Regions from separate parts of the Pelodictyon luteolum DSM 273 genome, predicted to be linked through region 2. Evidence: riboswitches for the same ligand, from Rfam matches in the RefSeq annotation. Region 2 holds a riboswitch; each other region holds the start of a gene.
The links. A riboswitch is a leader RNA that binds a small molecule or an ion and turns the genes downstream of it on or off. The one in region 2 is predicted to bind cobalamin.

Region 1 (9,935 bases), 620 kb from region 2:
CCGGCGACCACATGGGTACGGATTGCAGGGCTGCCGCTCATCTTTCGCCCTTCAAGGTTCCCCGTCACCTGGAGTGAACCCGTAAAGGGGTCCGGACGGACCTGGAGTTCGCAGTCATACACCCGGCCGAGCAGGTCTGGGCGAAGGACTTCGTGCGGCGCCCCGTCGGCGGCAAGCCGGCCCTCATACATGAGGAGCAGGCGGTCGGAGACGGAGGCTGAAAGCGTGAGGTCATGGCTGACGAGCACGATCGTCAGCTGCTGTTCGCGATTCAGGTTGAGCAGGATCTGCAGCACCTCGTTGCGGTGATTGATGTCGAGATGGGAGATCGACTCGTCGAGCATGATGATGCGCGGCTCCTGCGCCAGCACCATGGCAAGCGCAACGCGCTGCTGCTCGCCGCCGCTGAGTTCCCCGAAATACCGGTTGCGGAGATCGAGAACGTCCGTGTAGATCATGGCGCGCTCGACAAGGTCGTGGTCATGGGGGGAGAGGCGGCCGAGCAGCCCCATAGACCCGACACGGCCGTTCATCACGATTTCAGCGACGCTGAACGCCATCGGAGCATCAAGCTTCTGCGGCACCACCCCGAGCAGCGATGCGCGCAAAGAGGGCCGGAGAGTACAGACATCCTGTCCGAATAACTCGACCGACCCGGCAACAGGCTTTACAAGGGCCGCAGCAGTCTTCAGAAGGGTGCTTTTGCCGCTACCGTTGGGGCCGATGAGGGAGACGAACTCCCCTTCCCTGACAGCAAAACTCACCCCGTCGAGCACACGGCGGTGGCTGTAGCCGGCAGTTACGTCCCTGAATGTCAGTGCTTCGCCTGCCATCTCAGCTGATCCAGGCCTGTTTCATCCGCTTCTGGAGGATAATGAGGAAAAATGGGCCTCCGGCAAGCGCAGTGACGACCCCGACAGGTATTTCGACAGGAGCGATGAGGGTACGGGCGAGAGCATCGCACATGACGAGAAATACCCCGCCACCCAATGCTGAGAGCGGAATCAGCTTCCGGTGGTCGGGTCCGAACGAGGCCCGGACCACATGCGGCACGATGAGCCCGACAAACCCTATCATGCCTGACAGAGAAACTGCGGTGGCTGCAAGCAGGGTTGCAAGCAGCAGGCCGAGAACGATGATGAGCCGTGCATTGATACCCTGGTAGTGCGCCATGTCGCGACCGAGCACGAGGGCATTCAGCGGCCGCGACAGCACCCAGGAGCCGATGAGGCCGATCGAGACCAGAAGGGACGCAGCGAGCTGCTGTGAAGATGAAGCGGGTTGAAGACTTCCGAGCATCCACCAGATGACATTGTGCAGTCCTTCCACGCTTGCACTCGAAACCAGAAACATGATGATGCTCGAGCATATGGCGCTGACGATTACTCCCGCAAGAATCAGGCTGTAGACCGATGGCTGGCCGCCTGTGCCCTGGCTGGCGATTGCGTAGACGAGGATGAGGGTCAAGACGGCGGACACAAAAGCGATGACCGGAAGGCTGAAGGGAAGAGCAAGAGAGGCCCCGGCCAGGATGCTGATTGTGGCGCCGAGCCCCGCCCCGCCGCTCACGCCGAGTACGTAAGGCTCTGCCAGAGGGTTGCGGAGCAGTGCCTGAAAGACCACGCCGGAAGCCGAGAGAGCGGCACCGGTCATGAGCCCCATCAGGAGTCGGCTGAAGCGAAGCGACAGGATGGCATTGCCTGAAGGGGTCTGGAGGTCGGGAATGCCGATGCCGGAAGGCCCCAGGAGGAGCGAGAGCACGAGAAGGAGAGGAACGGCAGCAAGAAAGGCCACCACCCGCAACCGCCGGGGCTTCCGGGCCGTGAACCGGTTATCGGCACAGACCGCCTTTTCAGGGTTTCTATAGATGGAAGGATACTTAATCTTCCACTCCTTTCTGGGCAGGGATGCCCGCTTCGTAGCCGTGCTTCAACATGGTCATTTCGGTAGCGGTATCGGCCAGGTCCAGCAGCTCCTGAGGCGCATTGCGGCCGGTCAGGACGACGATCTTCCCGTCAGCGGCACCTTTGATGCCGGATATGAGGGGTGCAGACTCGATAAGCCCTCTGGAGAGCGCGAAACAGACCTCGTCGAGCAGGACGAAATCGCAGTCGGGGTCGAGAAGGGCGGCAAGTGCGGCCGACAGCCCTTCGGCCGCGGCCTCCCTGTGGTCTGCCATCTGGGGGCTGTCAGGGTCACGCGGAAGGAATCCCCTGCCATGCTGCGACCACTCCACCAGCGGTAAAGCGCTGAAAAACTTCTGTTCGCCGACCTCGCCGTCGGATTTCACGAACTGAATCACCCGTGCACGCATGCCGTGGCCGAGCGCACGGGCCAGCATGCCGAATGCCGCAGTGCTTTTGCCTTTGCCGTTGCCGGTAAAGAGAAGGATACGCCTTGCATTTCTCTCAGCCTCACCCATCGCAGTGTTCCGTTGTTATGAGTTAATGTTGGTCATTGTAAAAGAAAGTGGCCGATGGCTGCCGACAGCAGAACCCCGCCCCCGAGAAAAAAGAATGCCGTCAGCCGCATGAGCCCTATGGCACCCCGAAGCGTCCGGGCATTGCAGCGCTCAGCGCGTACGCCAAGGACCGGCGCCATATCCGGCACCCCGCCATAGCTGCGTTCTCCACCGAACATCACCCCCAGCGCACCGGCAAAGGCGGATTCCGGATATCCTGCGTTGGGGCTCTCATGAAGAGCTGCACCCTCCCGGACAGCCCTGAATATATCAAAAACCCGCAGTTTCGCGACTGCAGCCGCAAGCGCTATGGCAAAGACGGTCAGCCGTGCAGGGATAAAGTTGACGAGATCATCGAACCGGGCCGATGCCCATCCGAACTCCATATAGCGCTCATTGCGGTACCCGAAGGTTGAATCAAGCGTACTTGCCGCCTTGTATGCAACTACGCCGAGAGGCCCAAGAAGGAGCGCGTAAAAGATCGGGGCAGTCACTCCGTCAACAGTATTCTCTGCCACGCTTTCGGTGGCGGCAAGGGCAATGGCGTCTTCATCCATCACCTCCGTATCGCGACCGACCATCCATGAGACCCGCTGCCGGGCTTCTTTGAGTCTTCCTGCCGCAAGCGGACTGAGCACGGCAAGGGCGTGGTCGGCAAGGTCACGCGTGGCGAAACAGCTGTACATAATAAGCACCGAGACGACATCGGCAAAAAGCGGGTGCAGTGCCGCCGCGCCCCTGATGACGGCCCAGGCCGCACCGGAGGAGATTGCAATGACTGATGCCGCGGCAAGGATGCCCTGAAAGCGAAGCGGAAGCGCGGTGCGGCGGAGCCGTGCTTCAAGAGCGGCAGCAAGGCTCCCCATCGCACGGACCGGATGCGGCAGCCACCTGGGGTCGCCGAATGCAAGGTCAAGCAGGAACGCCGCCAGAACAAGCCACACCGACTCCATCATGGCATCACCTCACGAAAGAGAGCGATGAGGCGGGTGTTTTCATCGGGTGTCCTTACGGCAAACCGGAACCACTCCCCTTCCAGTCCGCGGAAGTTTCTTGCATCGCGCAGATGGATCCCCTTCCTGGTAAACTGAGGGAGCAGAACATCAAGAGAGCGGGTCGAGCGGGCGAGGAAGAAATTCGCACTGCCGCCATAGAGCGTGAGACCCTCGATTGAGGAGCACTCCCGCTGTATCCTTTCACGTTCTGCAGCGAGCATCTTGCGGAGCGACTCCTCCCACGTGCCGCATCCGGCCAGCCTCCCGGCCACCTGCTCGGCCACAGCGTTCACCGTCCACGGCTCCTTGTGGAAGAGCAATCGTTCAATGACATCGGGATGGGCGACAACCGCACCGAGGCGAAGCCCCGGAAGGGCATAGAACTTCGTCAGGGAGTGCACCACGACCACGTTCTTCATGGCCATGACCTCCCGCATCAGCGAATTCCGGGGAAATGCCGCGGTATACTGGATGAACGCCTCATCGACAATAAACCACTTTTCAGGGAACCGGCTTGCGAGTCCCGGCAGCATCCCGGGCGGAAGTTCAGTTCCTGTCGGGTTGTTGGGGTTGGCGAGGAACAGGGCGTCAACACCGTCCATTGCAGAAACCAGCCGCTCGAACGATGGCATCGCAAAACCGTCCGCCTCGCTGAGTTCCATCCATACGACTTCCGCACCCGCAATGCGGCATGCCCGCTCATACTCGTAGAATGAGGGTGCAGGGATAAGCACCCGCCGGAGACCGTGGGCCCGCGGCAGGAGGTAGATGCCCTCAGCGGCCCCGTTCAGAGGAAGCACCGAATTGGGATCAAGTTTGAACCGGTCCACATAGAACGAACGGATCCCTGCCCCGTCGATGGAGGGGTATCTCATCAACTCAGAAGGCTCGACGACGACCGGGCCGATCGGCGGAAGAACCGGACTGATGTTGATGCTGAAGTCCAGCATGGCGCCCGATGAAGCCGGAGAACCCCCGTGCGTATGGTCATAGAGACTGCTCACACGCGCTCCTTTGGCGACAGCCTGCCGGCAAGGGCAAAAAGCCTGTCAAGATCAAGATTGTCTGAAAAGTGCCGGGCAAGCATGTCATAGCTGCGGTCCGACTCAAGCCGGCGGCTGATCTCCTCCCGAGGAGGCGTGTAGCTGGAATCAGCCTCCTCCAGGAAATGGTGGCGAAGGGAGGGTTCATCGAAAATACCGTGGAAATAGGTGCCCATAACCCGTCCGTCTTCGCTCACCACCCCGTCGGTATCCTCGCTCGGCAAACCGTTTCGCTCGGTAACCTGCAGGAACGGGCGGCATGAACCCTCGACAGCCGTACGGCCCATATGGATTTCATACCCTGAAGCTGCCACATCGGCACCATGCAGTCTGCCTCGGGAATTTGAAAGATATTTCTCCTTATCCAGCACGGTGCTGACTTCCAGAACGCCAAGCGCCTCGCTCGTGCCGGGCTCTCCTTCAAGCCCGTGCGGATCGGCAATGCTCCGACCGAGCATCTGGAACCCGCCGCAGATACCGAGAATCATGCCTCCCGAACGGCGGAATGCACTGATCTCTTCCTCCCATCCCATGCTCCGGAGCCACTCAAGATCCCCTCGTACGTTTTTTGATCCCGGTAGGACCAGCATCCTGTACCCCTCAAGCGAACGGGGGCGGTGCAGATAGTGAAGATCGACCGACGGATCCTCTTCGAGCGGAGAGAGGTCTGTAAAGTTGGAGATATGGGGGAAATAGATTGCCGCCACGCCTACCCTGCCCTCAGCAGGTCCTCCTCCTGGATCCACCTTCGCCTGAAGCGGAACGGCATCTTCGGCATCGATCGTAAACCCCCTGAAATACGGAATGACGCCGAGCACCGGCACACCACTCATCGCTTCGAGCATCTCCACGCCCTCCCGGAACAGGTCGATGTCGCCCCGGAAACGGTTGATGATGACCCCTTTGACGAGCGCGCGGTCTTCGGGAGGGATGATGGAAAGGGTGCCCACAACCTGGGCAAATACGCCCCCGCGGTCGATGTCGGCAACAAGAATCACCGAAGCTCCCGCTTCACGGGCCGTACGGAAGTTCACGAAGTCGCGCTTATAGAGGTTCATCTCTGCGCAGGACCCCGCGCCTTCAATAACCAGCAGTTCATGCTTTGCCATCAGCCGGTGCAGGCTCTCGAATGCCGCAGCCGCCCACTTCGAGGTATCTTTGAAATACCCCTTCGCACTCTCGGTCGAGGATACCTTTCCCTGCAGCACGACCTGCGCGCCGGTATCGGTGTTGGGTTTCAGGAGGACGGGGTTCATGTCGGCAGTCGGCGCAACCCGGGCCGCCTCGGCCTGCACGACCTGAGCACGGCCGATCTCCATACCATCCGGCGTAACTCCGGAGTTGTTCGACATGTTCTGCGCCTTGTAGGGCGCGACATCAATGCCCGCATCACGGAATATCCTGCAGAGCGCCGTGGCTACGATGCTCTTGCCGACGTCGGAAGCGGTGCCGAGAACGGCGATGGAATGTGCTGTTTCATTCTGTACTACCATACCTCGTGATGCACCAGTGTTTTAAGCTCCATCCTCGGCAGCCAACCGGCCTGCTCAAGTTCTGGAGTTTCGTGAAAAAAGCTCACATAGCCCACGCAGAGCCACGCGACAGGAACGATGTGCTCCGGAATCCCGAGCACCTTACGCACATGATCATGATGCACAATGCTTACCCATCCAACCCCGAGGTTCTCTGCCCGGGCGGCAAGCCAGAGATTCTGCACGGCACAGACCGAACTGTAGAGATCCATCTCGGGGTTTGGCGTCCGCCCGATCACCACATCGCCACTTCGGGACCGGTCACAGGTGACGCAGATGCCCATCGGCGCATCCATTATACCCTCCAGCTTCAGCGAGCAGTACTTTTCCCTCTGTTCACCGCCGAACAGTGCCGCAGCCTCCCGATGTGCCGTTTCGAATCCGTCCTTGATACCCTGTCGCACGCCCATGTCCTTGACGACTATGAAATCCCACGGCTGCATGAAGCCCACACTCGGGGCATGATGTGCCGCATGAAGGATACGCTGCACCACATCATCAGGGACAGCATCCGGAAGATACTGTCCCCGTACATCACGGCGACTGAATATCACTTTGTAGAGGGCATCGCGCTCTGATGGCGATATAGTGCTGTTCACTCTTGCGTTTTGCAATATCTCCATGGTTTAGAAATCGGCTCGAATGCCCACAACAAAATTGATTCCCGGCATTGGATAACCTGTAACATACTGGTAATCCCTGTCGAAAAGATTGTTTATCTCGCCCTTTAGGGTTATGCCTCGTCCATTCACTTTGGTGTGATCGAATGGAAATTTCTTTGAAGCGGCAAGATTCACCACCGCAAAGCTTCCCTTGGTGACGAATGCGCCATTATTGTTTTCCCAGTCCTGGACAATCGTACTTCCCGTCATGGCGACATTCACCGAACCGGCAAACCCTCCTTTATCACGCAACCTGATCCCTGTTGATGCATTCCATTCGGGTGTATACGGAAGATTCGCACCGGTCTTGTCATCCTTGAACTCGAAAAGATGAGTGTACCCTGCAAAAGGTTCGACGGTCCAGTTTTCGCCCAATGGAGCAAAGGGCCAGGACAGTTCGGCCTCCAGTCCTGAAACCGTAGCACTTCCGACATTGACATACGTGTAACTTGAGGCCCCTGTGGCACTGGTCTCAATCAAATCAGTATAGTCAGTGGTAAATACCGTACATGAAGCCACAAGTCGCTTCCATGCCACGTCAATCCCCCCTTCCCATGTCAGACTTGATTCTGGTTTCAGCTCAGCGTTTCCGATATAGGTTTTTCCGTATGAAACGATTTCTCCGGCAAGCTCTCTGGCAGAGGGCATTCTGAACCCTTCGGCATAGGATCCTCTCAAACGCAGGCCATCGGCAATCCGGAATGCAAGGCCGGCCTGCCCGGATGTATTGTCGGTGTTCCGGGATGTACCCTCATTTGCATGAAGGTCAACAGAGTAATCATCATACCGCAAACCTGCGGTAAGGGTGAGTGCATCATCGAAAAAAAGGTATCTGCCAAGGACGAATGCCGCAGGATTTTCGTACTGGCTCCATTTCGGAGCCAGAGTAGATTCAAGTTCATACTGCAGCCAATCAACTCCCGCCGTCACCCTCATTGAGGCTTCTGCATAGCTGATTTGCGCCTGAGCACCCTGCTGATCGGTATCGCTCTGGCTCATATAGGATGAACTGGGACTGACATATCCGTATTTATCCATCCCCATGTAATAGCGAGCCATCCAAGACCATCGCCCTTCGCCATCGGAGCCTTCATACATCAAATCGGTCGAATGATTGTTCTGAACCGTGTAGGCATCGAAATCAGGAGTAGCGAAATATGAGGGTGAACCAGCTCGTTCAAGATCGAAAACATGATAGATTACCTGCATACGCTGATGCGGAAGGAATTCATATCCCAGACTGAGGCTTCCCATCACCTGGTCATCAAATCCAGTATTCTGATACGTATCACCTGAGCCTGTCTGGTAATCACCCATATCTGCAGTTGAAACACTGCCGGAAAAATCAAACCTCCCTATACTCCCTTCTGCACCAGCGCCGGTCTTCACATATTCGTTGTTTCCAACCTGCTGTGCTGCAAAAAATGAGGGTGCACCACTGCCTGTTTTGGTAATGACATTCACCACTCCGCCAATCGCTGCAGAGCCGTATTGCACAGATGCGGGTCCGCGTATAATTTCAATACGCTCCACATTCTCGGTCATGATCTTTGCAAGATTTCCGGTGCCAGCACGCCGTCCATCCAAAAGGATGAGTACCTTTCCCATCAAATCATTTCCATGTGTTTCACTCCGAAACCCCCTGAGGCCGATTGAAGTCAATGTCCCGGGATATTTCTGAAAATGGCCAAGGCTTTTCTCCGCAAGAAGCTCGCTGAGATCCTTGGCTGACGAAAGCTCGATCTCTGCCCTTCCGATAATCGTGACATTGGATGTCACGGTGCTTTTCATCTCCTCGAAACGGCTTGAGGTCACAACAACCTCGTCCATCATGTAGGTTAAAGAGGCCTCTTCTGCAAACACTCCCCGGCTCGAGAGCAGTCCGAGCATGACGGCGAGAAATACTTTTTTGTTCATGATTGTTCCTGTGTTCAGTTATGGATTATTGAACAGACAGGGGTTAGCTGAAGGGTGCGTATGACACTGAAGCGGCATTTCCTTTTTGGATTCCAGAACAAAGCATCATTGACTGTGAGACCATACAGCTGCAGCCGGAGACTGGAGAGACGGACCTTGGGCCTGTGCTTTGCAAAAAGGATCAGATGGAAAAGCGATGCAGAAGTAATACAGCTTTGCCCAGACTATTAACCCGTAGTCGATCGTTTATGCAAATGGTAGATGGCAGGTCTCCTGACTTTGACGGCTTACTTCCATTCCGGCCTTCCCGCTGTTTTCCGAGGTGGAAAACGATGCAGTGACCTGGAACGAACCCTGAAACCGATGCATGTGGCCATGCAGGGATTTCGTGGCTTACCGTTATACAGTTGCGGGTACAGTCTGCGATTTTCACGCAGTTCCCTATTCTCCGGTTTTTAAACCGGCACCAGCTACGCTGAAAGAACAATTATGAAGCGTTATATAGCGAATTCTCCTGAAACTGACAAGCGCAATCAGCCGGGCCCGCTCCCCATGCAGGCACAGCAAGCCTTTCAGGCGAGTGGCCGCAGAGACACGGCAATCAACCTCCGAGCCCTCACAGCCACAGCCTTATCTGCTTTCATTACTCATAAACACATCACGCCCCTGATACTGACGCAGGGCTTCGAATTTCTCATAGGCGGCACCGCTCTCAAGTGCATGGCGCGCCTTGTCACCACCCTCGCGATACGACGATGCAATGCCGGACACATAGAGTGCTGCCGCTGCGTTCATGCAGAAGAAATCGGCTGCCGCTCCGCCCTCGAGGCCCTCCAGGACAGCGAGAACTGTTGCTGCATTCTCCCTTGCAGTGCTTCTGCTTGCGATGCATTCGAACGGCACCGTTTTCATCCCGAAATCCTCCGGAGTGACTTCATAGTGCGTAATGCTTCCGTCCCGGAGTTCAACCACGCGGGTCGGCCCGGAGAGGGAGAATTCATCAATACCGAACGCCGGGTCGAACCCCGCTGCCGTACCGTAGGGAGAGAGTGCCGCTGCCATCCCTATGTCTCTCAGGATTTCCACCATCTGTACCGACACGGCAGGGGCATAGGCTCCGATAACTGCACAGTTGTTCTGCCGGCAGGGACGGGTGAGCGGACCGAGGATGTTGAATGCCGAAGTGAAACGCATGCTTCTGATGAGCCGTGCCCAACCTGACTGCAGGAACGCCTCTCCCGGCAGATAGCATATCCCTGCATGCCGGAGACTCTGTGCGGCCCGCTCAAGCGGGTGGTCCAGATCAACCCCCAAAGCCTCGAAGA
Region 2 (9,935 bases):
CTCGAGTACCTGAAAAAGATCAACCAGAAAGGCATCATCGTCGTCATCGGCACCCACGACTATGAACTCATCCGCCACTCCCCCTCCAGAACCCTCCTGATACAGGACCGGAGCCTCGTTGAAGCCTCCATCCGGGAGGGTGCCACCGGCTTCCGGCCCGTCCCTGCATAGAGAACTTTCAGCAGCCGGGACTTTCAGCAGCCGCCCTGCGGCGAAAGTCCGGCACCAGCAAAAAGCCCCCATGCTCAGACTGAACATGGGGGCTTCAAGGTATGTCGCAGGGAAAGCCGATGCCGCCTATGAGCAGCCGGTCGTCATTCCGCAGTCTTCACAGACTTTGCAGGTTCCGTTCTGCTTGACCCTCATCGAACCGCAGTTCTCGCACTGCTCGCCCGTATAGCCCTGCACCTTTGCCTGCATGACCTGGCTCTTCAGCGTATTGGTGTACTCGGATCCGGCATGATGGGCGGCAGGAACCGCCTCGGCTTCCAGTGCCGCCACCGGCGAGGTCTGCCCGTTGCTATTCTTTGCATCCGCACCGTGCTCGGGCACCTCATCGACTGCCTTGACATGCACGAAGTCCTTGCGGCCGAGGTAGTCGTAGCCTATGGAGCGGAACACGTAGTCGAGAATCGAGGTCGAGTTCTTGATGGCGTTGTGCCCCTGGACGGCACCCGCCGGTTCGAACCGGGTGAAGGTGAAGCTGTCGACCAGCTCCTCGAGCGGCATGCCGTACTGCAGGGCCTTCGAGGCCAGCACGGCGAAACAGTTGAGCAGACCTTTGAAGGATGCCCCCTCCTTGTACATGTCGATGAACACCTCGCCGAGCGAGCCGTCCTCGTATTCGCCGGTACGGAGGAACACCTTGTGGCCGCCTACGTATGCTTCGCGGATGAATCCTTTCCTGCGCTTCGGCAGGAGCCGGCGCTCGCTGCGGTGGTAGACCCGCTCGATAATCCGCTCCTGGACTTCGCGTGGGCCCTTTGTCTCGTCAAGATCCTCTTCGTTGCCGAGCATGATCACTTCGTCGAGATCCTGGTAACTTGAAATGTTGAGCGGCTGGGAGAGCTTAGACCCGTCACGATATACGGTGATGGCCTTCACCATATGCTGCCAGCCGGAGAGGTATACCTCGCCGATTTCAGCGGTGGTGGCGGTGGCCGGCATATTGACCGTCTTGGAGATGGCGCCGGAAATGAACGGCTGGACCGACGACATCATCCGCACATGGGCCATGTGGTTGATGAAGCGCAGCCCCTTCTGCCCGCAGCGGCTCGCGCAGTCGAACACCGGAAGGTGCTCCAGCTTGAGGTGCGGCGCACCCTCGATGGTCATGGTGCCGCAGATGAAGTCATTGGCCGCTTCAGCGTCTTCGGCGCTGGCGCCAAGAGCCTGGAGCATGTCAAAGCCGGGATCGTTCAGCTGGGCTTCCGTGAAGCCGAGCGACTGACAGAATTCCTCTCCGAGAATCCACTTGTTGAACGCGAACCGGATGTCGAAGACCGCTGCGAGGTTCGACTCGAGCAGGGCGATCTTCTCTTCAGTGAAGCCCCGATTCATGAGCCACTGGCTGTTGATCGACGGACACCCCTCAAGCGAACCGCTTCCCTTGCAGTACTTTTCGATCTCTTCAATCTCCTGCGCAGCGTAACCAAGGCGCTTGAGGGCCTTGTGCACCGACTGGTTGACGATCTTGAAATAACCACCGCCGGCGAGTTTCTTGAACTTGACGATGGCGAATTCAGGCTCGATGCCGGTAGTGTCACAGTCCATGACGAGGCCGATCGTGCCGGTCGGAGCGATGACGCTGACCTGGGCGTTGCGGAACCCGTACTTCTTTCCCTTCTGCAGCGCTTCGTCCCAAACACTGCCGGCTGCCTCGAAGAGCTCTTTCGGGCAGTACTCGGAATCGATGCCGCGCGGCTTGACCGACAGCTCCTCATACTCCTCCTCCGACTCGTTGCGGGCTGCACGGCGGTGGTTGCGGATGACGCGGAGCATCTCCTTCGAGTTCGCCTGGTAACCGTCGAATGGACCGAGGTCGCGGGAGATCTCTGCTGAGGTGACATAGGCCTGGCCGGTGATGATGGCCGAAATGGCACCGGCAAGCGCAAGCGCTTTCGGGGAGTCGTAGGGGATGCCGAGCACCATCAGGACGGTGCCGAGATTGGCGAACCCGAGACCGAGGGTGCGATACTCGTAGCTGAGACGCGCGATATCGGGAGAGGGGAAGTGGGCCATGAGAACCGAGATCTCGAGCACGACGGTCCAGAGCGCCGCGGCGTGGCGGAGCTCGTTGATTTTGACATGCCCGGACTCTTCGTCGACGAAGTGGATCAGGTTAAGGCTGGCGAGATTGCAGGCCGTATTGTCGAGGAACATGTACTCGCTGCAATTATGAACACCGATGCCGTTGGCAATAAAGTGATGGTTCTCAGGCTCGGTAAGATCGAAAACCGGCTGCCGGCCGATACTCCTCAGTGATGCCACCCTGTCGACCAGCGGGTCACGATAGGTGTCGACCGTCATGTTCAGACGTGCGAGCGCTTCAGCCTTCCGGCTCTCCTCCATGAATCCGATGGACTCCTGAAAAAGAACCCTGGAGCTTCGGCTGATGCGCAGGCTGTGCATCTCCTGCACCGGATATTCCCTCATGCCGCCCTTGCCGTCCGGAAGCATAGAGACAAGGTCTCCGGCCCGGCGATTCTCGTAGATTTTGGCCTTGATGCCGAAATTCAAGAGCAGCAGCTGTACCTGCAGAAGCAGGTCGAGCGAGGTGGAATCGAGCGCGACATACCGGGATTTGACACCGTAGTTGGCAACCGTGCCGTCGGCAGTGAAAAGTCCACGGAGCAAAGCCGCCTGTTCAGCCTGCTGAAGACGGAACACCGCATCGGAAAACATTTTCTTTTCGCTTCCACCATCGAGAACCGCATAGTTCTCAAGCAGATTGAGAATTCTGGGGCTGCCGACAGCGACGCGGGACGAGGTGAGGGTCTGGGTGAGGGAACCCTGCTTATTGTGCTCGCCAAGCTCAGGACGCAGATCGTTAATGAGCGTATTTGCCCATCCGGTAATCTCCGCTTCAGCCTTGTCCATGGCAAGAAAGGCAACACGGCGCTGCTCTCCGGAAGCCGTGAGTTCAGCATTCCGGGTAATACAGCCATCCCCGACAAGCAGACCGATCAGCTGGGCAACATCGACAGAGCCTGTCGATTCTTTACCAAACTCTGCCCCGACAAGTCTGACCACATCGTCCTTGGAGAGTTCACAGGCCTTGACATCACCGCGATTTTCAGTATAAACGGGATGATCTCCGGTGAGTTTCAGGCGATATCCGGCTTTCGTCCGGAGCTCGTATACTTCTTTCGTGCCGGTCGGGAAAATCTTTTCGACCCAGTGCAGCTTGCCCTCAATACCCCTGATACCTCTCGACTGTCCGACAAGTTCCCCGATACGCTCAAGTCCCCGGTCTGTGGCGACCAGTGTCTCTGCAGTCACACAGGGGTTACTCGCATTGATCCTGCCGGCTGCCGGGCAGGTGTGCCATTCGTTGATGGTGGTGTCGAACTGGAGGCCCGGATCGGCGCACTTCCATGCGCTCAGGAGAATCTTTTCCCAGAGTTCACGGGCGTTGACCGCACGGGCGGTCTTGCCGGTTGTGCGTTCCTTAAGCATCCAGAGTTCGTTGTTCTCGACCGCCTTCATGAAGGCGTTCGTCACCCTCACGGTGTTGTTCGAATTCTGTCCGCCGACGGTCTGGTAGGCTTCCGATTCGTAATGGGTATCGTACTCTTCGAAATCAAGCGTGGTATAGCCCTGCTCGACAAGGGCGAGCACCCGGATGATGTAGCTCATCGGCACGGCACGGTGCAGGGCGTTCTCGATCAGGCGCTGGAGTTTCGGGTTCTCGAGTCTGTCGGCGCCGTTCAGGATGGCCTCTTCGACAATGGCCTGCAGGAAGCGCGAGCAGATCCTCGAGCCGGCAACGAGCGAGGCGACCTTGTCCTCTTCACGGGCCTTCCACTCAATGAATTTCTCGACATCCGGATGATCGATGTCGATAATGACCATCTTGGCCGCACGGCGAGTGGTTCCGCCCGACTTGATGGCGCCGGCCGCGGAATCGAAGATCTTCAGGAAGCTCATGAGGCCCGACGAGCTGCCGCCTCCGCTGAGCTTTTCGCCCGAGGAGCGGAGATTGGAATAGTTGGTGCCCGAGCCGCTGCCGAACTTGAACACCCGGGCTTCGCGGACCGCAAGGTCGAAGATGCCGCCTTCATTGACCAGATCGTCATTGACGGACTGGATGAAACAGGCATGCGCCTGCGGACGGGTGTATGCATCTTCGGACTCGACCACCTTCTTCGTGGCAGGATCGACATGGTAGTGTCCCTGGGCAGGACCGGTGATGCCGTAGGCGAAATTCAGTCCGGTATTGAACCACTGGGGGGAGTTCGGGGCGCCCTGCTGCGCAATGAGCATGTAGGCGACCTCATCGTAAAACGCCTCTGCGTCCTCCGGGGAGTCGAAATATCCGTGTTTTTCACCCCACTGGCGCCAGCATCCGGCCAGACGGTGCACGACCTGGCGGATAGAGTGTTCGCTGCCGGTGACCGGACGGCCTTCCTCGTCAAGCAAGGGGTTTCCATCTCCGTCAACCTGCGGAACACCCGTCTTGCGGAAATATTTCTGGGCAAGGATGTCAGCCGCCATCTGCGACCAGTGCTTCGGCACCTCGAGTTCATTCATCTCAAACACTTTGGAGCCGTCAGTGTTCCTGAGGACCGAAGACTTCTGGGTATATTCGAACCGGTCATAGACGTTTTCACCGGGAGATGTAAAGAGACGGGAGATTTTCATGGAAGCGCTCCGGGATCAGAGTTGGAGGGAAACTTAAAATATTCTTTTAAAACAACTTATACGTGCCGTCGAGCCATATCGGTAAGTGTGAGCCGAAGCATTTTTCATACCGGAAATAAAGAATATAACATAAATCATAAATGTTGACACGGACCCCGATGAGGGGGCAAGAGGCAGCTGTCCGGCCTTCATCCCGAAGCCATCTCGACAGCGTTTATCCGGCAGGTTTCCTGACTTTCGACGGCATTTTCAGCCTGCCACGGGGGCGGGCAATCCGGGCACTCAATCCTTCCCACGCCCTTCCTGCGGAAGTATTGCGGTCGGCGAAGTGGATTGAAGCATACCGTCAGGAAACTTCGGCAGAGCTGCCTTGTTCGCTGACGGCGAACCATCATACAGTTGCGGGCACAGTGTACGGTTTTCGCGTACTTCCCTATTATCCGGACCACGGGGGCGTCCGGCACCGGAAAGAAAAAAGAACAGGGTCAAGTTTAAGTATTTTTTACATCATTCGCAACCCGTCTCACGGAAGCTCCAAGGCGCTTTCAGGAAGATCGAGAACGGGGCATCCGGCATAGATGAGGATGGCCTGAAGGAGCGAGGCGGAGTGCACCGCCTGGCCGAGGGCCTCCGTCCGGGTCATGTCGCGGCCCTCGCGCTGCATCCGGAGGGCGAGCTGGCGGGAGAGTTCGGCGATGCGGGCGATTTCAAGGCAAAGCTCATCCTCGTTCCCGATGCGTATGGGGTAGATGCGGCTCCGGAGAAGGGCGGCATCCCGGAACGCGCTCTCTTCGATGACACCGTCATTGGCATGATGGCGTGCGCGGTTGAAGGCGTCATAGGCCACGTTGTGCAGCGGCATCGAAAGGTCTCCGGCATAGTGGGGACAGTAAACCATCGGGTAGTCTGCGAACTTCCCCCTGGCCCGAAGCGCCCGGTACTCCCGGACCGAGGCCACGATGGCGCCGTAGAGGTGCCCCTCCTGGTCATCGGCACGATCATGGAGGCTGATCTGCCTCTGCACCATCCCGCCGGTGACCTGCCTGTTTTCGGGATTGTGGAAGTAATGGTTCTTCCCTTCATAGGCGCCGCACGGGTACTTCGACTTTGCAACGTCGGGAGCCGCAGCACTGTACCAGCGTTCGAACCCTGCCGCCCGGGCAATGGCCACATGGGTACGGTCGTGCCAGCCGAGGGCGTCTCCCCGCAAAGAGAGGAGTACGGGAAGAATGAGGATGGCGGCCGGAACGGCCGAAAGGAATTTCTGCCTGCGGCTTCCGGGGGTTGGCGCCCTTTCCGCGCCCATCTTCAGGCGGACATGTCGAGCATCCTGCGGATCGGCTTCAGGGCTGCGCTCAAGAGGGGCTCCGGGACGGTGATTTCGGGTGAACGCTCAAGCATGCACCGGTATAGCTTCTCGAGGGTATTCTGCTTCATCTGGGTACAGACGCTCCTCGGGTTTGTCATGTCGCGGGGAGCGGGAATGAAGGTCTTACCGGGCGAGCGGCGCTGCATTTCGTAGAGGATGCCGGGCTCGGTAGCCACGATGAATGCTTCGGAAGGGCTCTTTTGGGTATAGTCGAGCAGCGCCTGGGTCGAGCCGACGAACGAAGCAAGTTCGAGCACCTCACGACGGCACTCAGGATGCGCAATGAGCTCAGCTCCGGGATGCTCCCTCTGCGCCGTCTTCATCATATCAGCCCTGTAGGCTTCATGGACATAGCAGAACCCCTGCCAGAGGATGATGTCGCGACCGAGCTGGCGGGCGATATAGTCGCCGAGATTCCTGTCGGGCCCGAAAATGATCGGCTGGTCCGGGGGTATCTGGCGAACGATGGAGAGGGCGTTCGAGGATGTGCAGGTGATGTCGGACTGAGCCTTCGTGGCAGCGGTGGAATTGATGTAGGTGATGGCGACGGCCCCGGGGTGGCGGCGGCGGAACTCCGCAAACTCCTCCTCCGGACAGCTGTCGGCAAGCGGGCATCCCGCATTGCGGTCCGGCATCAGCACCGTCCTCGACGGGTTGAGTATCTTTGCTGTCTCGCCCATGAAATAGACGCCGGCAAAGACGATCACCTCAGCGTCGACCGTTTCGGCGGCACGGGCAAGTGCGAGGCTGTCACCCACGATATCGGCGACCTCCTGTATTTCGGGAAGGGTGTAGTAATGGGCCAGAATGACGGCGTGCATCTCTTTTTTCAGCGCCCTGACGCGCTCCTGCAGCCCGGTTGTGGAAAATGCTTCAGGTTCGCTGCCTGCATGTGATGTATTCATGTCACTTCAGATAGTATTCAAGATCGTCATCCTCCCGGACAAGGAGCAGGATGGCTGCATTGGGAACGATAAGAAAGCGCTCACCATCGTAATCGATCTCATGGGAGCTGGCCTGCAGGAAAATGGCAAGATCCCCGACACGGGCCTGTAGAGGGATGTACTGCGTCGAGGACACGCTCTCTTTCCAGGGTTCCTCGGCTGAAGGAGGGGCTACGGGATATCCCGGTCCCGCCTTGAGGATGTAGCCGCTCTGGATCTTCTCTTTCTCCTGGACGCCGGGCGGAAGGTAGATGCCCGATTTCGTCTGTTCCTCAAGGGATTTAGGTTTGACGAGGACCCTGTCTCCGACAACGACAAATTTACTTATATTCATGTTCCCGAACCGGTCAAGCTGGTTACCCCTGAGCTGCTGCGGGCCAGTGAGCCCGCCGCCTGAAGAAGAGTGAAAATGTAAAAAAATTCCGTGTCCGGCAAATCCGGCGGACCACCGGCCTGAAGCGGATCCGGCGGGAGTGCCCCCGGAGACGCTGCATAACCATCCCGAACCGTGAACAATTCTTTCAAGGTATTTCTCAGATACAATTCGTGGATCCTCGCAGTCATGCTGTCGGGGATATCCCTCATCATCACCGCGATTGAACAAAACGATGTCCCCTCAAAAGTCGCCGTTGCCGGCTACAACCTTCGGGGCTACGTTGCAGAGAGAATCCAGAGCCTCGGCCACCTCCTGCACATGAAGGAGGAGAATAACCGGCTGCTGGCCCAGAACAGCCGGCTTCTTGCCAGACTCCTCGTCGCTGAAACCGCACTGCAGCGCCAGAGCGCACTTGAGCACATCCATGCCGCCACGCCTCCGGCCATGCAGGGGTTCAAAACCGCCCGCGTCATCGACCGGACATTCAGCGAACGAGAAAACATGCTCCTCGTCGACAAAGGGCGCAACGACGGCATCAGAAAAGACATGACGGTACTGACCCCCGACGGGCTTGTCGGACGGGTGGTATCGGTATCGGCACACTACGCATCCATCATGCCGCTCATCCACTCCGACTTCAAGGTAAGCGTGGTCTCGGCGGAAACCCGGACCACGGGCCTCGTTTCCTGGGACGGGGGACGGGCAGACATGGCCAATGTCGAACACATTCCCATCAGCAGCAGCCTTGCCAAGGGAGAAGAGCTTCTCACCACCGACTTCAGCACCTTTGCAATTGCAGGCCTCCCTGTCGGCCGGGTGACGTCGGTAATGCCCGGCCGGCTGTTCAGCATGGTCACGATGAAACCCGCCGTCGATTTCTCCAGACTGGACTACGTCCTTCTGGCGCCGCTCAACAACGAGCCGGAAAAGCTTAGGATGCTCGGCACCCCGGGTCCCGGAAAAAGAGACCCACTGACGAAACAGTAACGAAACAATACCGCGAATCAATAACGCACCAAGTACAACCGTGGCCAGAAATATCTTCGTACTCCTTTTCGTACTCCTGATCGTCTGCATCCTGCAGGTACTCGGGTTTTCACGCCTGACCCTGCTGCATACCGCCCCGGATGCCATCGCCCTCTTTCTCGGGTTCAGTGCCGTCACCCTCGGCCGAAACGCCGGCACCGGATTCGGTTTTCTCGGCGGCATGCTCTGCGGCCTCATGACGGGAGACATGGGGCTCCATATGCTGGCGGGAACCACGGGCGGCTTTATGGCCGGCTCATTCCACATCCCACGCGACAGCCATGCCACCCCCAGCCAGAAAATGCGGCGCATATACGGGGCAACGGCCGCTGCTGCATTCGTTTCGCATACCGTCCTGGCCATCGGCCTCAACCCGCTCGGACTCTCTCCCCTGTACCGCATCGTCGTGCTCGGGTTTCTGGCAACACTCTTCACCCTCGTGCTTGCATTTGCGGCAAACCTGCTCATCCTGAAAAATACAATTTCAGACTGATCGATGGACAGACTGCAGCACAGCACCAGGATCGTCTCGATCCTCATTGTGACCATCTTCGCCGTCCTTCTCGGCCGGCTTTTCTGGATCCAGGTGCTCGACTTCCAGAAACTCGGTTCGATATCCTCGTCGAACAGCATCCGCAGGGTCTGGATCCAGCCCCCCCGGGGCCGCATCATCGACCGCAACGACATCATCATGGTCGACAACAGACCGCTTTACTCCGTTAAAGTCATCCCGGCAGAGTTCAACGATTCCGGAACGGAGGCCCTTGCATGGCTGATCCGAAGGCCTATGGAGGAAGTCGCGGAGAAAATCGAGAGGGGGCGGAACTTCAACCGGTTCTCGGCCGTCACACTCCGTCGCGACCTTGAGAGCCAGGACGTTGAACGGCTCGGCGAAAACCTCTGGGAACTGCCCGGAGTCCTCATCGAAGCGGAGAACAAACGCAAATACGCCGACTCCCGTTACGGAGCGCACCTCTTCGGCTACCTCCGCCAGATCGCGCGCAAGGATGTCGCCGAGCTGGTGCTGCAAGGATATGCCCAGGATGACAAAATCGGCTTCAGCGGGCTTGAAAAGCAGTACGAAGACCGACTGAAAGGTACGAAAGGCGCCCGTTTTGAAATGGTCACCCCGCTCGGGCGCTACGCCGGCAAGTACGACGACGGCCGGAGCGACATTCCCGCCGTCAGAGGAGACGACCTCTACCTCACCATCGACTCAGGGCTCCAGCAGCTCGCAGGGGAGCTCCTTGAAGCCACCGGCAAATCAGGGGCAATCATCGCCATCGATCCGTCCACCGGAGGGATCCTGGCGCTTGAGAGCGCCCCCGGGTACGACCTGGAAACCTTTAACGGCGCA
Region 3 (9,935 bases), 630 kb from region 2:
GTTGTAATAACACGCTCATCAGGGCACCTCAGACAATGACATGGCGGAAACCTTTCCCGCTGAGGACTGCTTCCATTGCGGGTTGCACCCCGTCCAGCCGGATCCTGCGCTCAATAAGGAACCCGAGCTCAGCGCTGTACCATGAAAGCAGGCGGACTGCTTCACCCATATCATGAAGCCGGCAGCCATAAGCGCCTATGAATGCAAGCTCACGGTAATGCAGCTCATCAACTACGCGGGCAGGGATTGCCGGCTCCTTCCCTATCCCGCTGAACAGGCAGAACCTGCCGCCGGCCGCCAGCCGGTCGACTCCGGCCTCAATGGCTTCCGGAGCCGGCGTGGCGTTGAAGACAACATCAAACAGACCACAGGGCGCGCCCGGATGTACGTCGGTGCCGATTCCGAAACGATTTCTGAACACCTCGCTCTTTGAAAGCTTCTCTATATCAGGATCGGACATAACGACAGAAGCGCCACATTCCCTCGCCACAAGGGCAACGAGAAGCCCCAGCGTACCTGCCCCGTAAATGAGGACCCGCTCCCGGGAACTCACACCTCCCTGCCGCACGCCGTGTACGGCACAGGCGAGAGGTTCGGCAAGCGTTGCCATCACCGGGCCGACTCCCTCAGGCACTTCGAGAAGGCTGGAGCGCGGAGCCGTGAGGAATTCAGCAAAACCGCCATCACGATGAAAGCCGGTGATGCGCATGTCCGGGCAAAGGTTCTGGCGCCCGCTCCGGCACGCCATACAGCTGCCACAGGCTTGACCGGGCCACAGGGCATAAAGCTGCCCCGGATTGCCCTCGATAGTGCCGCTGACTTCATGGCCGAGAACCCGTGGCAGCCGGAGGTCACGATGTCCCGAACTCCACATCTTGGCATCGGTGCGGCAGATCGCGGCCGCCCGGACCCGCAGAAGAACCTCGCCTTCGCCCGGTATCGGAATCGGCCGATCGAGAATCGAGAGTGATTTGGGGCCGCAGAGAAGGAGTGCTTTCATGTTTTCGCATAAATAAAAAAGGGCTTCGTCCCATCTTCATTGAAGATGGAGCGAAGCCCTTTGCCATTGGGATTCTCTCAAGGCACTCCCCACGGGGGTAAATGCCGATTATTGGTAAGGGTTCGTCACAGCAGGTCTTCTGGCTCCCGGATCATTCCTCCCCCGCAGACCTTCCCATTCCGGTATGCCGGAACAGTGACCATCCCCTTCCGGGGATCTTGTGCAGGTTCAGTTCCCGGTTACAGCGGCGGGACCGCCACGGATTCACACCGTGTTCCTGGATGCTATGCAACCACTCATTGCAAAGGTAATGCATCCGCGATGAAATACAAATCATGCAAAGCCACAGGAACAACATGGAGCTTCCGCCGGGCTGCTGAACCAGTGTATCAATCTGAACGGGCTTGAAATACTGCCTCAGTCACCGCGCCATGTGCCGCAGTTCCATACCATGAGGTAAGGAGCGGGGAGAGAGGCTAAAGGGCAAACAGCGTCACCGACACGATAAGCAGCGAGTTCAGGGAATACGGATACCCGTATCCGAACGGATCCCAGAGCGGGTCAGCAGGCTTTTCCTGCATGCCGACGGGAAAACACGCCTCCGGCCTCCGGTGCTGCAGGATGGCTCTGGCCATCCGCGGACTGGTGAACAGCATCCTCGGGCTTGTGGAAAACACCTCAAGCGGAGGCGGTGAGATGAAATCCGGAGCCCGCAGCGCCGGAAAGAGGCGGCGGAGGATCGAAAGAAAAATGCGTGTGCCGATGCGACCGACAGAGAGGCGGAGTTTACCCGCTCCCCGTGCTTGTGCGGAGTTGTTCTTCATCTTGGTATCTCAGCTTTTATCCCGAAGCGTTCACGAAATAGTTGCGGCAGGTCTTCTGACTTTCCCGAATTCCTGCAGCCTTCCCGTTCCATTTTTGTTTGGAACAGTGGCATTGTTGCAGAAACCTTTCCATCTCCCTTGGGGGATGCAGGATTACAGCAGCGGGTACTGTCCCGGATTTACACCGGGTTCCCTATTACGCCTTCGATGTTTCCATATTCAGGCACCACAAGTCTAGATTTGCAGGATAAGAAAAAGTTTCCTCCCGCCAAACAGAAGAAAGCAAGAGATGCCATAGTGGTCCTCCATCAGCTCTTCTCTCCTGCTCCGGCAATGACTGTCGTAATCGCCTTCGAGTAATGGTGAACCTGTTCGAGGACATTGACCAGCTCCATATGCAGGTCGTGCGTCAGTTCCGATTCAGGATTGCGCCGTACACGCTCCAGATGCGAGGCCCCGGTCTCTGAGGAAAGAGTGCGGAACTCCCGGTCTTTGGCGAGGATCGCCGCCGCTTCTGCGGCGTCCATGCTCTGAAGCAAGTCGGCAAGCCTGCCCGATTCGCTGCAGACAAACGCATGCAGGCGGAGCAGCTCCTCTTTCCCATCCATGCTCAGCGGAGTCCTGAGGCTCTCTTTCATCCTGACAAGACGACGGGAGAGCACCTCGATGACGTCTCCCATGGATTCCAGATACTTGACCGTTTCCATGAGAGCGAATACCTCCCTTGACTGCGCCTCGGTAAGACCGCTCCGGCTGATCTTTATCAGGTAGTCCGACACCCTCCGTTCGAGGTAATCCATCTTTTCCTCCCGCATGTCCATTCCTCCGATAATGGAAAGGCTGGGGAACACCTCATCCCGGCCCCTGTCCTCACGAACAAAGGGGTGCAGCGCAGCGCAGACCATCCGGGCCGCTATGCGCGCCATGCGTACGATCTCCCTGCGCGCGTAACTGAGGGCAAGTTCCGGTGTGGCAAGCGCGGACTCCTTCAGGTACCAGACGGCTGGCTGCTGGCGGATCTCCATCGGGTCATCCGGGTAAAGGAAATACAGCAGGCGGTCGAACAGCGGCAGAAGCGGAAGAAAGACAAGAGCCATGAAAACGTTGTATATGGAATGGGCGTTGGCCACCTGCCGCGGCAGGTCCTCCGACACGCTGAGGGTCCGGACGAGCGAAGCAAACTGGGGGATGAAGAAGATGAAGAGGAGAATGCCCGCCACGTTGAACATGACTTGTGCAAGCGCCACCCTTTTGGCTGGCCGAAGCATCCCTGAGCCGGCAATCACTGCCGTGATGCAGGTGCCGATGTTGGCGCCGAGAAGCAGAGGAATCGCCGCCTCAAGACCGATGCTGCCCTGAGAAGCAAGCGTTATGACGATACCGATAAACGCGCCGCTGCTCTGCATGAGGGCGGTGAGAAAGAGGCCCGAAAGAAGTCCCGCGAGCGGGTTGTCAAGAAAGGAGAGCATCTGGAGAAAGGGCGGATAGGCCTGCAGCGGCGCTACCGCCCCGGACATCAGCTGCAGACCGAAAAACAGCAGGCCGAACCCCGATACCGCCTCGCCAAGAAAACGGAGGTTCTCAGTCTTGGCGAGAGTGTAGAGAAGAAAACCCAACGTGAAGATGACGAGGGCGTAATCGTGGAGCCGGAATGCAATCAGCTGTGCCATGGCCGTCGTGCCGATTTCCGCGCCTAAAATCACGGCCAGCGACTGGCTGAAGGTCATGAGGCGGGACTGTACGAGCCCGACGAGGGTGGCGATGATGGTACTGCTGCTCTGCACCACCATAGTTGCCATCGCTCCGGCAAACAGCCCGAATACAGGCCTGCCGGCAATGCGTGAAACAAACACCCTCATCCGTTCACCGGAGGCCTTTTTCAGGCCGCTGCTCATCATCCTGATCCCGAACAGGAACAGAGCCAGACCGCCGGAAAAATACACGGCGATGGATGTGAAGGAGATCACCTGGTTCATGGCATGTTCATGGCATGTTCATTAGCGAGTTAATAGTGCGTTCATGATTCGTGTACAGCTCGTTTTGGCTCGTTGTCGGCACCCGGTTCATGATGGAGATGGAGACGGGCCGCCTGCAGGCAAATTACATATTTTTTCTCTGCCGAGCAGAGCAAAGCCCCTCTGACGCCTGTATTCAAAAACCTCCCGGAGCCTATGGCTGAGGATGAATGAATCGACCAGTTCACCAAGAACGCCACCGGGCATACGGTAGAAGATGGTATCGGTCATTTCCGTGCCCCCCTTGACCGCCTTGAACTCATGGCGATGCATCCAGTGCAGATAGGGACCGGAGAGCTGCACGTCCTCAAAAACAAATGGCTTTTCTACCCGGCTGATTTCGGTTTCCCAGAAAACAGGGACAAGCATGAAGGGATAGAGTGTATAGGTGATGCGCATACCCTCATGAATGTGCCCCGCGCCCGACCCTCCCGTTACCCTGAAGCGCATCTCAGGCGGAGTCAGGCGGGCAAGGTTCAGGGGACGCGAAAAAAAGTCCCAGACGCATTCAATCCCGACCGGGAAGTGCTGTACGAACTGCAGTGTATGTGTTTCCATAGTTCCTATAACGCTCCCGGGGCAAAAAAGTATCCCCGCCCTGTTGGCATTTACAACACGCGCTATGTACCTTGCTACTGCATTTTCCACCCGATACCTTCAGTAACCGCAACAACCACCCGTATGCGTCGACAGGGCAACCTTTTCCGGCAGATGGCCTTTCTGCCCCTCTTATGCATGTTCATCTTCACGGCCGCATGCACGGAAAAGCATGCAGAAACCCCGGCACAGGACGCCAGACGCCCGAAAATCGTCAGCCTCGCACCGAGCCTCACCGAAATGCTCTTCGCCATAGGGGCCGGGGACCAGGTCGTCGGGCGCACCAGCGCCTGTGACTGGCCGGTTGAAGCTAAAGCGATCCCGGTAACCGGCGCCTTCGGCCGCCCCTCACTTGAAGTACTCGCATCCATCCACCCCGATCTTGCCATCGATGTCGACCTTGCCGATGAGAAGATGGGAGAAAAAATCAAAGGGCTCGGCATACGGCTTGAGACCATAAGCTGCAAAACCCCTGAAGAGATCCCGGACGCGCTGAGAAGACTCGGCCGGCTGACCGGCCACGAAAAGCAGGCCGACAGCCTTGCAGCCGTCATCACGGAAGGGCTCGGCCGATACCGCATGAAGGCCGAAGAACGCATGAAGGCCAGAGAAAAGAAAACGCGCCCGAGCGTCTATCTGGAAATCTGGGACGACCCGTTCTGGACCGGCGGCAGCGGCAGCTACACCTCGGCACTGATCGAATGCGCCGGAGGACGCAACATCGGGGACGTGGTGGAGAAGGAATATTTTGAAATATCCCAGGAGTGGGTGATTGCCCGGAACCCGGACATCATCGCCTGTATGTACATGGCCAGGGAGACCTCCGCTGCCGGAGATGTGATGAAGCGCCCCGGCTGGGGGCACCTCCGTGCGGTGAAGGGGGGACATGTGTACGACGGGTTCGACAACAGCCTGTTCCTGCGTCCGGGGCCGAGGGTCCTTGAAGGAGTGGAAAGGCTGCACAGACTCTTTTACCCCGGGGACAAAGAGAAGGGCTGAATTTCAGGCCGGCAGTACCGATTCGGCTTCAATTTTCTTATCTTTGGGGCTTTGACCCCCCCGGCCGGGGGGGCAAACCGCTGAACAAAACGCTCCCTGTGCATGAAGAAGTCGCCACTGTTCATCCTGCTCCTGACCGTCATGCTCGACCTTATCGGGTTCGGGATCGTGCTGCCGCTTCTTCCGACCTACGCAAAGGACCTCGGAGCGAACCCGTTCATGATCGGCTTCATCGCGGCGATCTTCTCCATCATGCAGTTCATCTTCTCCCCGCTATGGGGAAAGCTGAGTGACAAGATCGGCCGGCGGCCGGTCATGCTCATCAGCATCTTCATCACTGCGCTCTCCTATCTGCTCTTCTCCCAGGCCAGCACCATACCGCTGCTCATTCTCTCCCGCGGCCTTTCCGGCATCGGCTCGGCCAACATCGCCGCCGCACAGGCCTACATCACCGACGTCACCGACAGCAAGAGCCGCTCCGGCGCGATGGGCATGATCGGGGCGGCATTCGGCATCGGCTTCATCATCGGCCCCCTCATCGGCGGCCTGCTCAAACACAACTGGGGCATCCCGATGGTCGGCTATGTCTCTGCCGGGCTCATCGCTTTCGACTTCCTGCTTGCCGTCTTCTTCCTGCCTGAATCGAACAAAAACGCAGGAAAGCTCTCCTTCAGCTTCGGCAGGTCGGCCAAAGGTCCCTCCCGCCCCGTTCTGGAAATCCTCGGGGAAAAGACCGGAGAATATGTCGACGGCCTGAAACTGGCCTTCAGTTCCCGCCCGCTGGCCATGCTGATGATCGCCAATTTCCTCTTCACCTTCGCCATCGTCAACATGCAGGTGGCCTCCATCCTCCTCTGGAAAGAGTATTTCATGGCGACCGACCAGGGCATCGGCTACATTTTCGCCTATGTCGGTTTCTTTTCCGTCGTTGTTCAAGGCGGCATGATCCGCAACCTCATCAAAAAGCTCGGAGAGCACAAGCTCTTTCTCTGGGGCCATATCTTCACCTTCATCGGGGTCTTTTTCGTCCCCTTCGCCCCTAAGGACTCCCTTTTCACCATCGGGCTCCTGATCCTCTTTTTCTTTGCAATCGGCACCAGCCTCGTGGCCCCGATCAACCTCTCAATGATCTCCCTCTACAGCTACAAGCAGCAGCAGGGACAGATACTCGGCATCTCGCAGTCGGTCAACTCGCTGGCCCGCATCATGGGACCCTTCAGCGGAAGCATCCTCTACGGCATGAACTTCCACGCCCCCTACATCGTCGCCGGAGCGCTGACGGTTCTCGGGGTACTGATCGCGCTTGATATGTTCAAGTACCGGATCGAGGCCTTCGATACCGAGGGTGCCGCAGCTGTAGAATCCCCAAACGCCTGAATCAGAACCCCCTTCGGCAACCATGCCCTAACTGGAGAATACCATCATGAACATCGGAGTGATAGGCGTCGGCAAGCTCGGTGAGTTCCACACCAAGCTGCTGGCGGAAATAGCGCAGGAAACCCCCGGTGTCACCTGTGCCGGCGTATTCGACCTCGATCCCGCAAGGGCCCGGGAAATCGCCTCGAAATACGAGGTCTCGGTGTTCCCCACCATCGACAGTCTGGCTGAAGCCTGCGATGCGGCCGTCATCGCCACAACGACGAGTTCCCACTTCCAGATCGCCCGCGGCCTGCTTCAGAAAGGCCTGCACCTTTTCATCGAAAAACCCATCACAACTACGGTCGAAGAGGCAGACCTGCTCATCCGTCTCGAAAAAGAGATGGGCGTCACCATCCAGGTCGGCCATATCGAGCGGTTCAACCCGGCCCTGAGAGCGGTCGAAGCCCATATCGGGCGGCCGATGTACATCCAGGCAGAACGGCTCAGCGGCTTTTCACGCCGGGTGACCGATGTCTCTGTCGTGCTTGATCTCATGATCCACGACATCGACCTTGTCCTTTCGCTCATCAACTCCGAGATCCGCCATATCTCTGCTTCCGGCGTCAGGGTGTTTTCCAACGAGCTCGACATGGCCACAGCCCGAATCGACTTCCAGAACGGTGCGACAGCAAACGTCACGGCGAGCCGGCTCAGCCGGAGCCGCAGCCGCAAGCTCCGCTTTTTCGGGACTGCGCCGAAAAGTTACGCATCGCTCGACCTCACGACAGGCAAATCCGAAGTGTTCCGGCTCGTGAAGCCCGAAGAAGCCTCATCGAAAAACCCCATCAAGACCTTTGCAGCAAAAAAGATCCTCGAACAGTTCGGCGAGATTCAGGAGTCAATGCAGGGCCTCGTGCTCGACTACATCCACCCCGACCCGCCGAAAGTCAATGCCCTGAAGGACGAGCTGCTGCACTTCATCGCCGCAGTGGCGGGTGAGGCTCCAGTGGCAGTCAGCTCCCACGACGGCCGACGGGCAATCATGGTGGCCGGACGCATCGCCGAGGAAATCGCCGCAAACGCAGAGGCCCTGAAAGCGGCTGAAGGAGCGATGGAGGACTGAAGCGCATGGTAACTACTGTTCCCGATATCCTGTTCCGCATTGGAGAAATCGCCGACAGGAGCCAGATGGGCTGCTACCTTGTCGGCGGCTATGTCCGCGACATGCTGATGCAGCGCCCCTGCACCGACATCGACATCATGGTGTTGGGCGACCCCGTTCCCTTTGCAAAGACCGTCCAGAAAGAGCTCGGTGGCCGGAATTTCGTCTTGTTCGAACGGTTCCGCACCGCACGCCTCGAGCTTCCGGACCCGGAGGGTGCGACCTTTACCCTTGAGCTTGTCGGCGCCCGCAAGGAGTCCTACAACCACGACTCCCGCAAACCCATCACCCTCAAGGGCACCCTCGAAGACGATCTCTCACGGCGCGACTTCACCATCAACGCCCTTGCCCTCGTCCTCAACCATGAAGGGCGCGGCACCATCGTGGACCAGCACTGCGGCCGGGAGGACCTTGAAAAGAAAATACTCCGCACACCGCTCGCCCCTCTGCAGACATACTCGGACGACCCTCTCCGCATGATGCGCACAGCGCGTTTCGCAGCACAGCTCGGCTTCACCCCGGCTCCTGAAGCAGTGGCGGCCATGGCCACCATGCACGAACGCATCAGGATCGTATCTGCCGAACGCACGAGCAGCGAGTTCCTGAAAATCATGCAGTCCCCCGAGCCTTCAGTCGGGCTCAAACTCCTGCATGAAACCGGAGTGCTCGCAGAAATCCTCCCTGAAACGGCAGCCATGGCGGGCATCGAACAGATCGACGGCCTTGGCCACAAAGACACCCTCTACCACACATTCCAGGTGGTCGACAACGTCGCCCGGGCGTCCCAGGACCTCTGGCTCCGGATTGCCGCGCTCCTGCACGACGTCGCAAAACCACAGACAAAGCGGTTCAGCAAACATGCGGGCTGGACCTTCCATGGCCATGATGCGGTGGGAGTGAGGGCGGCGGCAAGGATCTTCCGCGAAATGCGATGGCCGCAGGACCGGCTCGTCTATGTGCAGAAAATGATCCGCATGCACCACCGGCCCATTCCCCTCTCGAAGGAAGAGATCACGGACTCGGCCATCCGCCGGCTCATGTTCGACGCCGGAGAAGATCTGGAAGACCTGATGACGCTCTGCCGTGCAGACGTCACGAGCAAGAACCCCCGGAAGGTTGCCCGCATCATGCAGAACTTCGGAAATGTGGAGAAGAAGATCGCGGAAGTCGGAGAAAAGGATCTTCTGGCCAAATGGCGCCCGCCCGTCGACGGACTGGAAATCATGCAGGAGCTCCAGCTCCCGGAAGGCAGGATGGTCGGCATGATCAAGAAAGAGATGGAAAACGCCATCATCGACGGCACTCTCCCCTATGAGCGTGAAGCAGCGCTCGAGTATGTTCGGGAGGCATACAGGAGGTTATCGGGAGATGGCCCCCCTGCAGCGGGAAAATAAGCACCGACTTTTCGTTATATTGAGCCTTTTTTGAAGAACCTTTTCGAACTCCAAAACAGCACCACCCTTGATACCTCGTTACTCACCCAAAGACATGACGGCGATCTGGACCGATGAAGCCAAGTTCCAGCGCTGGCTCCAGCTTGAAATCGCCGCAGTCGAAGCCCGCATGGAAGCCGGAATCGTCCCCCCCCCTGCACTCGACACCATCAGGAAGAAAGCCGCATTCAATGTGGAAGAAATCCTTGAGATCGAGAAAGAGACCAAGCATGACGTCATCGCCTTCCTCACCAATGTCGCAAGCTACGTCGGCCCCGACTCCCGCTGGATCCATGAAGGGCTGACCTCGTCCGACGTGGTCGACACGTGCCTGGCCATGCAGATGCGTGACGCCGGCGCCATTCTGGTAAAAGATATCGAACAGCTCGTCGCCGTGCTTGCCCGGCGTGCCGTCGAGTTCAAGTACACGGTCGAAATGGGCCGCACCCACGGCATACACGCCGAACCGACCACGTTCGGGCTCAAGCTCCTGCTCTGGCACGAGGAGATGAAGCGCAACCTCCTGCGGATGAAGCGCGCGGTCGA

Region 1: another riboswitch for cobalamin. It lies ahead of PLUT_RS05950 (TonB-dependent receptor plug domain-containing protein); the one in region 2 lies ahead of PLUT_RS03005 (intein-containing adenosylcobalamin-dependent ribonucleoside-diphosphate reductase).
Region 3: another riboswitch for cobalamin. It lies ahead of PLUT_RS05965 (hypothetical protein); the one in region 2 lies ahead of PLUT_RS03005 (intein-containing adenosylcobalamin-dependent ribonucleoside-diphosphate reductase).

What each region holds. Positions count from the first base shown of each region.
Region 1 covers NC_007512.1:1,289,162-1,299,096, forward strand. The annotation lists gene PLUT_RS05915 (ABC transporter ATP-binding protein) at 1-833, opposite strand, end outside; gene PLUT_RS05920 (FecCD family ABC transporter permease) at 835-1,803, opposite strand; gene PLUT_RS05925 (cob(I)yrinic acid a,c-diamide adenosyltransferase) at 1,880-2,422, opposite strand; gene cbiB (adenosylcobinamide-phosphate synthase CbiB) at 2,455-3,417, opposite strand; gene cobD (threonine-phosphate decarboxylase CobD) at 3,414-4,460, opposite strand; gene PLUT_RS05940 (cobyric acid synthase) at 4,457-5,992, opposite strand; gene bluB (5,6-dimethylbenzimidazole synthase) at 5,986-6,654, opposite strand; gene PLUT_RS05950 (TonB-dependent receptor plug domain-containing protein) at 6,658-8,610, opposite strand; cobalamin riboswitch at 8,856-9,096, opposite strand; gene trpD (anthranilate phosphoribosyltransferase) at 9,241-9,935, opposite strand, start outside.
Region 2 covers NC_007512.1:668,603-678,537, reverse strand. The annotation lists gene PLUT_RS03010 (cell division ATP-binding protein FtsE) at 1-171, shown strand, start outside; gene PLUT_RS03005 (intein-containing adenosylcobalamin-dependent ribonucleoside-diphosphate reductase) at 298-4,863, opposite strand; cobalamin riboswitch at 5,066-5,346, opposite strand; gene PLUT_RS03000 (hypothetical protein) at 5,387-6,169, opposite strand; gene nadA (quinolinate synthase NadA) at 6,172-7,137, opposite strand; gene PLUT_RS02990 (co-chaperone GroES) at 7,139-7,510, opposite strand; gene mreC (rod shape-determining protein MreC) at 7,685-8,539, shown strand; gene PLUT_RS02980 (hypothetical protein) at 8,580-9,071, shown strand; gene mrdA (penicillin-binding protein 2) at 9,075-9,935, shown strand, end outside.
Region 3 covers NC_007512.1:1,299,546-1,309,480, forward strand. The annotation lists gene PLUT_RS05960 (zinc-dependent alcohol dehydrogenase) at 29-1,000, opposite strand; cobalamin riboswitch at 1,112-1,312, opposite strand; gene PLUT_RS05965 (hypothetical protein) at 1,477-1,824, opposite strand; cobalamin riboswitch at 1,852-2,070, opposite strand; gene PLUT_RS05970 (Na/Pi cotransporter family protein) at 2,133-3,800, opposite strand; gene PLUT_RS05975 (SRPBCC family protein) at 3,888-4,397, opposite strand; gene PLUT_RS05980 (cobalamin-binding protein) at 4,521-5,435, shown strand; gene PLUT_RS05985 (MFS transporter) at 5,538-6,812, shown strand; gene PLUT_RS05990 (Gfo/Idh/MocA family protein) at 6,859-7,917, shown strand; gene PLUT_RS05995 (CCA tRNA nucleotidyltransferase) at 7,923-9,350, shown strand; gene purB (adenylosuccinate lyase) at 9,418-9,935, shown strand, end outside.